DNA from 3 places in the Arthrobacter sp. 10N410 genome. Region 3 is predicted to be linked to each of the others. Evidence: predicted binding sites of a transcription regulator. Region 3 holds the regulator's gene; each other region holds the start of a gene.
What was found. Region 3 encodes HrcA, which represses chaperone genes, less so after heat shock. Its sites were predicted from a motif close to TTNGCACTCGNNNNNNNCGAGTGCNAA; they were not measured.

Region 1 (4,205 bases), on a different contig from region 3:
GAGGTCATCGCTGTCGCAGGCGAGCTGGACGCAGGCCTTGAGGTAGCTCAGCTTGTCGCCCGTGTCATAGCGGCGGCCGCGGAAAATGACGCCGTACACGCCGTAGCCTTCACCTTCGCCGGCGGAAAGTTCCTGCAGGGCGTCGGTGAGCTGGATTTCCCCGCCGCGGCCGGGCTCGGTCCGCTCGAGGACCTCGAAGACCGCGGGGTGCAGCACATAGCGGCCGATGATGGCCAGGTTCGAAGGGGCCTCGTCGACGTCGGGCTTCTCCACCAGCTGCTTGATCCGGACGTACTCCTCGCCCTCAACCGGCTCGACGTCGGCGCAGCCATAGGCGCTGATCTGCGAGGGGTCGACCTCGATCAAAGCCACGACCGAGCCGCCGGTCTTTGCCTGGACCTCGATCATGGTGCTGAGCAGCTCGTCGCGGGCATCGATGAGGTCGTCGCCCAGCAGCACGGCAAAAGGTTCGTAACCGACGTGCTGCTTGGCGCGCAACACGGCGTGCCCGAGGCCCATGGGGTCGCCCTGGCGGACGTAGTGGATATCGCCCAGGTTGCTCGCGGCCTGGATGGACTCCAGCTTGGCGGTGTCGCCCTTGGCCTCCAGCGTCGCTTCCAAGGTGGGCACGCGGTCGAAGTGGTCCTCGAGGGCGCGCTTGTTGCGTCCGGTGATCATCAGGACGTCGTTGAGGCCCACGTTCACGGCTTCCTCGACCACGTACTGGATGGCCGGCTTGTCGACGACCGGCAGCATTTCCTTCGGCATCGCTTTGGTGGCCGGAAGGAAACGGGTGCCGAGGCCCGCAGCAGGGATGACGGCCTTACGGACGGAGGCGTTGGGTGTAATCACTCGACTAATCTAACTGAGGGGGCAAAACATCAGGTAATTGTCCCCACCGGCACGGCAGCCGCGGCAGCCGACATCATCAGGCGCCGCCCGGGCGAGAGGACGCCACCGCATGAGCACCAAGGAAGAGATCCGTTCGCGGCACCGGCTGCGCCGGACAGCGATGTCGCCGGCGGAGCTGGATGCCGCCGGTTCGGCAATCGCCCGGCACGGGCTGGCGTGGGCCTCCGGGCTGGCCGACGGCGGACCACGCACCTTCGCTGCCTACCTCGGCGTCGGTTCCGAGCCGCCCACCCTGCCCCTCTTGGCCGCCCTGCATGATGCCGGCCACCGGGTGCTGCTCCCGGTTTGCGAACCTGGACTGGCGCTGAGCTGGGTGTACTGGACTCCGGCCTCGGAGTTTGTCCGCAGCCGCTATGCACCCATCCAGGAGCCGACCGGTGAACGGCTCGGCACGTCCGTGATGCGGGACGTGGCCGGAATCTTCCTCCCGGCCACGGCCCTGGACCGTTCGGGCAACAGGATCGGGCAGGGCGGCGGCTATTACGACAAGTTCCTTGCGGCCCTCGCCGCCCTGCCGGCGGGCCCTTCCCGGGCTGGCGATGGCCCGCTGCCGACGGCGGCCGTCGTCTACGACGCCGAGGTACTCCCCGCTGGCAGCATCCCGGCGGAGTCCTTCGATCAGAAGGTCGCCGCCGCCCTGACTCCTGGCGGCTTGGTCCGGCTTGCCGGGCTTTCCTAGCCGCAGTCGGCGGGTGATAGAATTGGCACTCAGGCCCTGCGACTGCTAACGCGGTTTCCTCGTCCACCGATTCCGGTGGCGGAAATGCCGCTCCGGCAGCACGGGACCTGCTCGTTTGTCCAAGAGGAGGAACCCCAGTGCCCACGTATGCATATGCCTGCAAGGACTGCAGCCACGCCTTCGAGACCGTGCAGTCGTTTACGGACAGCTCCCTGACGACCTGCCCGGAGTGCCACGGGACGTTGCGCAAGAAGTTCAACAGCGTCGGCGTCGTGTTCAAGGGCTCCGGCTTCTACCGGACCGACTCACGCGACAGCAAGGGCAGCGCCGTCGCCCCCGCTGCCAGCCCGGCTGCGAGCTCCGCACCGGCTTCCGCCGCCGCCAACTAGTACCCGGCAGGCCGGCACCCTCGCGGTTGTCCACATAGCGCCGCCCGGGCCTGACGCCCGCTGGCTTCCCCACCATAACGTGGCGACATGGCCCACCGCAGCCGCCGCACACTCTTTTCCCGATCAGCACCGTCTTACGGGTCGACGCCGCGTTTCAGATCGGCTCCGTCACCGCTTCCGCGCGCTGCCATCCGCCCTGGCGCCCGCCGCAAATTTCCGCCGAGGCGGCGCTTCCGCGGCTGGCTGGGCAGACACCGCCGGCTGGTCATAGCCCTGCTGCTGTGCCTCGCCGCCGGCATGGCCGTGCAGCAGCTGACGCCTGCGCCCGAAGCCACCGTCACCGCGTGGGCCGCGGCCAAGGATCTCCCGGCCGGCCGGGTGCTGGACGCGGCCGACGTCGTCGCCATCCAGATCCCGCCCGGCGTTCTGCCCGCCGGCCCGCTTGACCCTGCCGGACTGGACGGGAAACAGCTCGCCGTGGCCCTGCGCAAGGGCCAGCTACTCTCCGACTCACAGTTCGTCGGCCCCGGGCTGCTTGCCGGCAGTCCGCCGGGTTCGGTGGCCGTGCCACTTCGCATGGCAGACCCTGCCTCGATCCAGCTGGTCTCCCCAGGCCAGCTGGTCAATGTCGTGATGACGAGCGGCGACGGTTATGAAAAGGCAGCCGCTTCCCGGCTCCTCGCTTCGGCTGTTCCGGTCCTGTGGACCTCAGCGCAGGGCGGCCGGGCCGGCCCATGGCTCGACGCCGGGGCGCCGGACGGCCTGATCGTGGTGGCCGCGGACCCTGACCAGGCCCGCCAACTCGCCGGAGCGTCCACGCAGGGCAAGCTGTTCTTCGTCCTGGTCAGGGCCACGCGCGGATAGCGAAGGCCGCCGGCTGCTTCGCCGGCGTGCGGGTCAGCCCCAGTGCGGCGGCCGCTGCTCCTTGAGCCAGGCATCGTGGTCGTAGCTCCCGGGCTGGTCGCCCCAGCGGCGCGGATCGTCTTCGGCCGCCTTGTTCGGCAGCAGTCCGCCGGAAGCCGCGGCGCCGGCCCCCGGCTGCCCCTGTGGTTTCTGGGCGGGCGCTTCCTGATTCCGTTCAGCGGTGTCCGGGGCAGTCACGTTCGGGTCGCCTGCCTGCTTTGCGTCACCGCTGTCACTGCCGTCACCGTGGTTGTTGTTTTCGTTCTCGCCGTCTGCGCTCATGCCGCCGGCCTCCTTGCTGCAAATAACTGTTCAGTGCCTCCGGGCCTGCCGGTCAGCCCCGGTCAGCTGCGGCCGGAGCGTAGGCATCTTGCCCGTCTTCGACGCTCAGGTTTTCGATGTCGTCGGAGAAACCGGGCGAGGGGCGCACCCGGCTCGGCGCCGCAGGCTTCTCCAGTCCGAGGTAGCCGCCGATCCGGTCCGCGCAGGCGGACGGATCGGTGAAGACTTCTATTGTCCATAGTGGCATGTACCGCCAGCCCATGCGCTCCAGCAACTGCGGGCGGAGCCGGCTGCGCTCACGCACTGTCATCCGCCGGTACCGTTCGGTGCCGTCAGACTCGATGGCAACCGGGCGGGGAATCTCGGCGTCGTCCTGGCCGATAGTGTGCATCGGGTCGGCCGCGGCAACCATGTCCAGGACGCCGTCGTACTGGTGCCAGACGCGGGCGCCGCGGGCACGGAGCCGGTCCCCGAGATCGGCCACAAGCGGGTCGGCGCCAAGGGCCTGCTCGCTGGCCGCGGCACGGGATGCCGGGCTCCCCAGGTCGGAGTTGCCGGCGATCTCGCGGTCCAGGAGCTCGTAGAAGTCCACCGCGCCGTGGCTCAGGCGGGTGACGTCCAGGTCCTCGGGCCGGAAGCAGCTCAGCACGTGCAGTGAACGCCGCGCCCGGGTCATCGCCAGGGCGAATTTAGCACGGCCGCCCTCGGCTGAAAGCGGCCCGAGGCTATGCAGCGCACGCCCGTGCGGGGTGCGGCCGTAACCGGGCGAGAAGATCACATGGTCGCGGACCAGCCCCTGGGCCCGTTCGAGGTCCACGACCCGGAAAGATTCGTCGCCGGCGGTGAAGAAACTGCCCAGCACCGGGTAGTTGGGCAGCTGCCGCCGGATGGCCTCGCCGATCCGGGCGGCGTGACGCAGGCTGCCCGTGACAACCGCCAGGGAGGTGCGGGGGCGCAGCCGTGCGTGTTCGAAGACCAGCTCCACCACACGGTTCACTTCGGCCACGACGGATTCGACGCCGTCGTGGTCGGCGCTCGGC
Region 2 (4,205 bases), on a different contig from region 3:
GCCCAGTAGCCCCGCCCCGCAAGGCCGGCCCTAGGCCGGTTCCACCGAGATGGCCACCCGCTCCTCCCCGATCCTGGTGAGGACCAGGGTGGCCGTCTTCTTGGCCGCATTCTTGGCGCTCCTGCCGCCGCCGGGGAGCAGTTGCTTGCGCAGTTCCTCCGGCGTGACCGAGGTGCCGCGCTTCTTGATGTCAAGGACGCCCACGCCGTTGTCCTTGACCCAGGACTTGAGCGCCTTGACGTTGAACGGCATCACCTCAAGGACCTTGTACGCGCGGGCATACGGGGTATCGTGCAGTTCCGGCGCGCAGATATAGGCGATGTGTTCGTCCAGCAGATGACCGCCCAGCTGGAGCGCGACGTCGGCGACCAGGCCGGCGCGGATCACGGCGCCGTCGGGCTCGTAGAGGTAGCCATCCACCGGGCCCAGCGGGGCCTCCGGCCCGGCGCCGAAGTCCTCCGAGCTGGTGAGCTCCGCGGCGCCTTGCGGGCCGAGTACCAGCGCGGCACGCCGGATTCCGGGTCGGCGGACCGCGTTGAACCACAGCGCAACTTCGGTGACGTCGCCGCCCACCGAGACCCACTGCGCCTCGCAGTCCTCCGGGACGGAGGCATGCGGCATGCCCGGGCCCATCTTCACGCCGACGGCACGGCCGGACGAGGCCAGGGATTCCACGAAGGACAGCGGGGGGGAGAAGTCCTCCGGATCCCAGAGTCGCTTGGTCCCGGAACTTGAGGTGGTGCGGCGGGCCGGGTCCAGCCAGACGCCGTCAATCCCGTCGAGCGGGACGGCGGCGGCATCGGCATGGACGACGGTGGCGTTCCGGAACGGGATCAGGTTCATCGTGGCGCAGGCGGCGGTGGTTTCGTCCAGTTCCACGGCGGTCACCTTGATGTCCAGCGAGGCCAGGGCCATTGCGTCGGCTCCCAGTCCGCAGCCCAGATCCGCCACATGGGCAATCCCGGCCTCGGCGAAGCGCTGCGCGTGCCGCGCCGCTACGGTCAGCCGGGTGGCCTGTTCCAGGCCGGCCCGGGTGAAAATCATCTGCCGGGCGAATTCACCGAACTTCGCTTCCGCCTTTGTCCGCAGGCGGGACTGGGTGAGTGCCGCGGACACCAGTTCGGGGGAATGGCCGGCCTTCCGGAGCGAGGCGTTGAGGCGGAAGGCCTCCTCCTCGCGGTACGGTCCCAGCGAGGCCAGCAGCTCCCAGCCCTCCGGATTGAGGAGCGGGGCGATCTGGTCCTGCGTAGTCTCAGCCATGCCATCAAGCGTAGTTCAGGCGGGGAACGCCCGGCGCGCCCGATAGGCTGGACGGCATGGATGGCAGGGACACAGACGACTTCGGCACGGCAGGCACCCGGGAGAACGCCGTCGGGGAGGCCCGGGACAGCCGGGGACTGGCCCGCTTCGCCCGGCCGGCGCTGATCGCCGGCGTCGTGATCGCCGTCGTGTGCGTGGCGTTGCTCGTCATTATCTTCTTACTGGACTCCTTCAATGCGACCGTCTACTCGGTCGGCGGCAAAGACGTGAAGGATGCGACCGATGAGGCGCGCGCGATCCGTGACACCTATGCCGCAGCCCGGGTGGGCGGCATCATCGCCCTCGTCCTCGGCGCGGTCGCTGCCCTCGCCGGCGGCTTTGTGCTGTACCGCGAACGCAACGCCTCCGCCCGGATCGAGGAAGACGACGACGGCCAGGACTGGGACTACGAGGACCTGGCGGGGGAGTAGGCCGCCCCAGCCTGGGCGCGGACCGAGGGACATGCCCATCCTTCGGCACCAGCACCGGACATATTGCCGATATGTCCGGTGCCGGCCGGTTGCGATGGGCATGTCCGTCACTCCGGACGGTCCCGCCGGACGTTCACCAGTGACGAACTTCTGGCACTCACCTTGACCGAGTGCTAACTACTTACATAGAGTCGTCATTAGCACTCTCCCTAGGCGGGTGCTAACACGTGAAGCATGTTCCGCCGGGCTACTGCCGGCACCGCGACGACGGTTTGTACGCCACGGATCACCGCTTCATAGTCCACAAATTTGCTGACGAAAAGGAGAGGTCCGAGTGTCGGTCTCTATTAAGCCTCTTGAGGATCGTATTGTTGTCCGCCCGCTCGAAGCCGAGCAGACCACGGCTTCCGGCCTGGTTATCCCGGACTCCGCACAGGAGAAGCCGCAGGAAGGCGAAGTTGTTGCAGTAGGCCCCGGCCGCTTTGATGACAATGGCAACCGCGTTCCCGTTGACGTTGCCGTTGGCGACGTTGTCATCTACTCCAAGTACGGCGGAACCGAAGTTAAGACCGGCGGCACCGAGTACCTCGTGCTCTCCGCCCGCGACGTTCTGGCGATCGTCGTAAAGTAACTCTCTTGGACCCCCGCGCCGCCGATCCTTCGCTTTGAACGAACGGCTGCGCGGGGTTCTGTCTTGAAAGGACAAAACCATGGCAAAGCAGCTTGCGTTTAACGACGCTGCCCGCCGGTCGCTCGAAGCCGGCATCGATAAGCTCGCCAACACGGTCAAGGTGACGCTCGGCCCGCGCGGCCGCAACGTCGTGCTGGACAAGAAGTGGGGCGCCCCCACGATCACCAACGACGGTGTGACCATCGCCCGCGAAGTAGAGCTGGACGACCCGTACGAAAACCTTGGCGCACAGCTCGCCAAGGAGGTCGCCACCAAGACCAACGACGTCGCCGGCGACGGTACCACCACCGCCACCGTCCTCGCCCAGGCCCTGGTCAAGGAAGGCCTGCGCAACGTTGCCGCCGGCGCCGCCCCGGGCCAGATCAAGCGCGGCATCGAGGTCTCCGTCGAGGCCGTGGCCGCCCGCCTGCTCGAAAACGCCCGCCCGGTCGAGGGCACCCAGGTGGCCAACGTGGCCGCGATCTCCGCACAGAGCGACGAGGTCGGCGAGCTCCTGGCCGAGGCCTTCGGCAAGGTCGGCAAGGACGGTGTGATCACCATCGAGGAGTCCTCCACCACGCAGACCGAACTGGTCCTCACCGAGGGCATGCAGTTCGACAAGGGCTACCTGTCCCCGTACTTCGTCACCGACGCGGAACGCCAGGAAGCAGTCCTCGAAGACGCCCTTATCCTGATCAACCAGGGCAAGATCTCCTCGGTCCAGGAATTCCTGCCGCTGCTGGAAAAGGCGCTGCAGAGCTCCAAGCCGCTCTTCATCATCGCCGAAGACGTCGACGGCGAGGCACTCTCCACGCTGATCGTCAACCGTATCCGCGGCACCCTGAACGTCGTGGCCGTCAAGGCTCCCGGTTTCGGAGACCGCCGCAAGGCCATGCTGCAGGACATCGCGACCCTCACCGGCGCGCAGGTTGTCTCCCCGGAACTGGGCCTCAGCCTGGACACCGTGGGCCTTGAGGTCCTGGGTACCGCCCGCCGCATCACCGTCACGAAGGACAACACCACCATCGTTGACGGCGCCGGTTCGGCCGAGGACGTCGCGGCCCGGGTTGCCCAGCTGCGCGCCGAGCTGACCCGCACCGATTCGGACTGGGACAAGGAAAAGCTGCAGGAACGCCTGGCCAAGCTGGCCGGCGGCATCGGCGTGATCAAGGTTGGCGCTGCCACCGAGGTCGAGCTGAAGGAAAAGAAGCATCGCATCGAGGACGCCGTGTCCTCCACACGCGCGGCCCTCGAAGAAGGCATCGTGGCCGGGGGCGGCTCCGCCCTCATCCACGCCCTCAAGGCGCTTGATGAGGATCCGGCTGTCCAGGCGCTCGACGGCGACGCGGCAGCTGCCGTGGGCATCGTCCGCCGGGCCCTGACCCAGCCGCTGCGCTGGATCGCCCAGAACGCCGGCTTTGACGGCTACGTCGTCGTCGCCAAGGTGGCCGAATCCGCCGTCAACCAGGGCTTCAACGCCAAGACCGGCGAATACGAGGACCTGATCGCGGCCGGTGTCATCGACCCCGTCAAGGTCACCCGCGCGGCCCTCCGCAACGCGGCCTCCATCGCGGCGCTGGTTCTCACCACCGAAACCCTCGTGGTGGAAAAGCCGGCCGACGAGGACGAGCACGCCGGACACCAGCACTAAGGTTTCCGCGCACTAGTTCCTGTGCAAAGAAGGGACCGGACCAGCGTCAGCTGGTCCGGTCCTTTTTGTTCCCCGGAGCCATGCCGTCGGGGTCCGGGCATCGTGGCCGGCGTCATCCGAAAGGGACCGACGCCGAACCGGGTTGTATAGTTGC
Region 3 (4,205 bases):
CTTCGCGGGGGTATCCACCTGCAGGTGGACCTTGAGGTCTCCGCGGCCGTAGCCGCGCAGGTGCGTGACGCCCAGGCCACGCAGCGTGATGACCTCGCCGGACTGGGTGCCGGCCTTGACGTCGATTTCCTGTTGACCGTCAAAGGTCTCAAGGGTCAGCTCTGTGCCGAGCGCGGCCGCCGTCATCGGGATGTTCAGGCTAGCGTGCAGGTCGTCGCCTTCGCGCACGTAGGTGGGGTCGTTGTTGACCCGGATCTCGACGTACAGGTCACCGGACGGGCCGCCGGCAGGACCGGCCTCACCCTGGCCGGAGAGCTGGATGCGGGTGCCGGTAGCGACGCCGGCGGGAACCTTGACGGTAAGCGAGCGGCGGCTGCGGATGCGGCCCTGGCCGGCGCATTCGTTGCAGGGATCCTTGATGACCGTGCCGAAGCCCTCGCAGCTGCCGCAGGGGGCAGTGGTCATGACCTGGCCGAGGATGGAACGCACGGCGCGCTGGACCTGGCCGCTGCCGCCGCAAATGTCGCAGCGCTCGGGGTGGCTGCCTTCGCGGCAGCAGGAACCCTCACAGGTGGGACAGGTGACGGCGGTGTCCACTTCGAGCTTCTTGTTGACCCCGAAGACGGCGTCGCGCAGGTCGATCCGGACGCTGATCAGGGCGTCCTGGCCGCGCCGCACCCGGGATGCGGGGCCACCCTGGCCGCCGGCGCCGCCGAAGAAGGTTTCGAAGATGTCCTGGAAGGCGAAGCCCTGGCCGGCGTAGCCGCCGCCGAAGCCGTTGTCGTTCCCGTTCTCGTTGCCCGTCGTGTCGTAGACCCGGCGCTTTTGCGGGTCGGAAAGCACCTCGTAGGCATGGGTGACCGCCTTGAAGCGCTCGGAAGCGTCATCACCGGGGTTCACATCCGGGTGCAGGGTCCGCGCAAGCTTGCGGTAGGCCTTCTTGATCTCTTCCCCCGTGGCTTCACGGGAGACTCCAAGAACGTCATAGTGGCTGCTCAAAGTCTGTATCTCTTCCTTTTTGTACTGCCAGTGGGGCACTGCCTGTAGTTGGCAAGAAGTCCGGTTCCGGATCCGGCCCGTCAGGGCCCGAGGATCCGCGAAAGGTAGCGGGCCACCGCACGGACGGCGGCCATGGTGGTGGGGTAGTCCATCCGGGTGGGGCCAAGGACTCCGACCTTGGCCGTGGCGTCCGGGCCGTAGCCGGTGGCCACCACGGACGCTTCGGACAGGCCGTCGTAAGGGTTCTCCCGGCCGATGCTTACCGTGACGCCGCGCGGGTCCTCCGCCATGTCGCTGAGCAGGCGCAGCATCACCACCTGCTCTTCAAGCGCTTCGAGCACGGGTCCGATGCTCAGCGGGAAATCCACATTGGACCTGGCCAGGTTGGCGGTCCCGGCCATGACCATCCGTTCCTCGCGGCTGCTCGCGGCAAGCGATTCAAGCCCGCGGGCCAGGGCCTGGGCGGGTCCCCGCCGCACCGGCGGACAGCTGTCCACCACGGCCTGCAGCGACTGGGGCAGCAAGCTCAACGGGGTGCCGGAGAGCCTGGCCAGGAACAGGGTGCGGAGTTCGGCGAGGGCGTCGTCGCCGAAGTCCTGGCCGACGTCGATCACCCGCTGTTCCACCTTGCCCGTATCCGCGATCAGGACCGTGAGTACCTTGCGCGGCGCCAGGAGCACGAATTCGATGTGCCGGACGCGGGCCCGGCTCAACAGCGGGTACTGCACGACGGCGACCTGGTTCGTCAGCTGCGATAGCAGCCGCACCGTCCGGTCCAGCACGTCGTCGAGGTCATCGGACCCCTCGAGCAGCGCCTGGATGGCGCGGCGCTCCGCCGGAGAGAGGGGTTTGACGGCCGAAATCTGGTCCACGAACAGGCGGTAGCCCTTGTCCGTGGGAATCCGGCCGGCGCTGGTATGCGGCGCCGTGATCAGGCCCTCGTCTTCCAGGGCGGCCATGTCATTGCGGATCGTGGCGCTGGACACGCCCAGATGGTGCCGTTCCACCAGGGCCTTGGATCCAACCGGCTCGCGGGAATGGACGTAGTCCTCCACGATGGCGCGCAGCACTTCGAGTTTGCGTGGCTCGCTCACTCTCCACCTCCAATCGACCCGTATCGGTTCGCCGGTGCCGCCGCGCGTGCAGGAACACCCGGCGTTAGCACTCGACATGCCTAAGTGCTAACCAGTCTAATATGAGTCGCGCCGTTGTTAGCATTGGATTCGCTGCGGGCGTGAGCCCCGGGACTGGTGTTTCCGGGCACACCACAGGCCGCGCCGCCGTTCTGTCCCCCGTAATTCCCGAGTGCAAAGCAGTGTGTAGCAGATGTCGTACCAGAATTGGGGCCCGCAGGATCTCTCCGCGCCCGCCAAGGCCCAGCTGCCCGAGATCCCGGTGGAGCGCGGCATGGTGCTGGAGGACGTGCAGTCCGGCTGGGTGGGCGCCGTCACCCGGGTGGAGAAGTCCGGCGGCATGCACGTCGTGGCCCTCGAGGACCGGCGCGGCAAGTCCCGATCCTTCCGCCTCGGCTTCGGCTTCCTGCTCGAGGGCCAGCCCATCCGGCTGATGCCGCCCGCCCCGCGGGTTCCCGCGGCGGGTGCCGGAGTCGGCGCGCGCACCGCCTCCGGTTCGGTCCGGGTGGAGGGACAGCGTGCCCAGGTCGCGAAGGCCAGCCGGATCTGGGTGGAAGGCAAGCACGACGCCGAACTCGTCGAGAAAGTCTGGGGTGACGACCTCCGCGTCGAGGGCATCGTGGTCGAGCCGCTGCACGGCATCGACGACCTAGCTGCCGCCGTGAAGGAGTTCCGGCCCGGCCCCGGCCGTCGCCTCGGCGTCCTGGTGGACCACCTTGTTCCAGACTCGAAGGAGTCGCGAATCGCCGACGCGGTGATGGCCTCCCCGGGCGCGGCCGGCAACGTGCTGATCGTCGGGCACCCGTACGTCGACGTCTGGCAGGCCATCCGCCCTGCCGTCCTGGGCATTGAGCGGTGGCCGGTGATTCCGCGCGGGGTGGACTGGAAGACCGGCATCCTGACGGCCTTCGGCTGGCCGCACAGCACCAAGGAGGACATCGGCCTGGGCTGGCAGAAACTCCTCGGCGCGGTCCGCAGCTACGCGGACCTGGAGCCCTCCCTGCTGGGCCGGGTCGAAGAGGTCATCGACTTCCTCACGGTGCCGTAGCCGCCTCCCCGTGCTTTAGTTCGCGGTCCGAGCAAGTATTCTTGGTAGGGCGGCCGCTGCATTTTGTTGCGGCCGCGGCTCGTACAGGTACCTACGCTCCACCGCAATCCAAAGGACGAAACGTGGCAGAAGACGCACGCGAACACACGGATCACCAGGCCGGCCATGGCCAGTCGCAGTACCATGGCGTTCCCGCAAATGCTCTGCCGTTGACGGCAAGCGAGGACCGGCAATGGGCCACCCTGGCGCACTTTGGCGGCATTCTGGGTTGCATTCCCGCGCTGCTGATCTACCTGATCTTCAAGGACCGCGGCCCGTTCACGGCGCAGGAGTCGAAGGAGGCGCTGAACTTTACGCTTCCGCCCACCATCGCTGCGGTGGTAGCCAATCTGCTGGTCTTCGTCCCGGTGGTGGGCAACCTGTTCGCAGTCCTGGCGACCGCCATCTGGATTGCCCTCGCCTGCTTCTCGGTGGCCGCCGGCATCCACGTCAACCGCGGCCAGCCGCACCGCTACGAGTACAACCTCCGCTGGATCAAGTAGCGCGAACGGACATTTCCGGCCCGCGCGCCCAACGCGATCGGACACTTCGGCCCGCATGGGCGGACTACCTAGTCCGGCAGGATCCGGCGGACCACGGCGTCGGCCAGGAGCCGGCCCTTGAGCGTGAGCACCAGCCGGCCCTTGAACGCTTCCGCAGGCTCAACGAGCCCGTCGGCGATCAGTCCGGCGACCGCGTGCCGTCCGGTATCCCCCAGCCCGCCAAGACTCGGGATTTCCAGGCCGGTGACCAGTCTGGCTTCGAGCATGACGCGCTCCACGTTGCGGGTCTCGGCGTCGAGGGTCTCCCGCCCGGCCGCGGGCGAGACGCCTGCCGCCAGCCGACCGGCGTAGGCCGTGGGGTGCTTGACGTTCCACCAGCGGACCCCGCCGACGTGCGAATGCGCTCCGGGGCCGATGCCCCACCAGTCATCCCCACGCCAGTAGGCCAGGTTATGGCGACAGGCCTGGTCCGGCGTGCGCGCC

Region 1: AC1DB8_RS03260 (FmdB family zinc ribbon protein) is a predicted target of HrcA. The motif match lies at 1,614-1,640, and genes of this name have one in related genera.
Region 2: groES (co-chaperone GroES) is a predicted target of HrcA. The motif match lies at 1,881-1,907, and genes of this name have one in related genera.

What each region holds. Positions count from the first base shown of each region.
Region 1 is NZ_JBFTIP010000001.1:679,088-683,292, reverse strand. It holds gene galU (UTP--glucose-1-phosphate uridylyltransferase GalU) at 1-852, opposite strand, end outside; gene AC1DB8_RS03265 (5-formyltetrahydrofolate cyclo-ligase) at 962-1,591, shown strand; gene AC1DB8_RS03260 (FmdB family zinc ribbon protein) at 1,729-1,980, shown strand; gene AC1DB8_RS03255 (RcpC/CpaB family pilus assembly protein) at 2,278-2,844, shown strand; gene AC1DB8_RS03250 (hypothetical protein) at 2,878-3,165, opposite strand; gene AC1DB8_RS03245 (AAA family ATPase) at 3,218-4,205, opposite strand, start outside.
Region 2 is NZ_JBFTIP010000001.1:653,801-658,005, forward strand. It holds gene AC1DB8_RS03160 (shikimate 5-dehydrogenase) at 1-9, shown strand, start outside; gene AC1DB8_RS03165 (THUMP-like domain-containing protein) at 31-1,260, opposite strand; gene AC1DB8_RS03170 (hypothetical protein) at 1,317-1,730, shown strand; gene groES (co-chaperone GroES) at 2,065-2,361, shown strand; gene groL (chaperonin GroEL) at 2,441-4,051, shown strand.
Region 3 is NZ_JBFTIP010000002.1:359,263-363,467, reverse strand. It holds gene dnaJ (molecular chaperone DnaJ) at 1-999, opposite strand, end outside; gene hrcA (heat-inducible transcriptional repressor HrcA) at 1,080-2,093, opposite strand; gene AC1DB8_RS06170 (DUF3097 domain-containing protein) at 2,326-3,180, shown strand; gene AC1DB8_RS06165 (DUF4870 domain-containing protein) at 3,303-3,722, shown strand; gene hemW (radical SAM family heme chaperone HemW) at 3,791-4,205, opposite strand, start outside.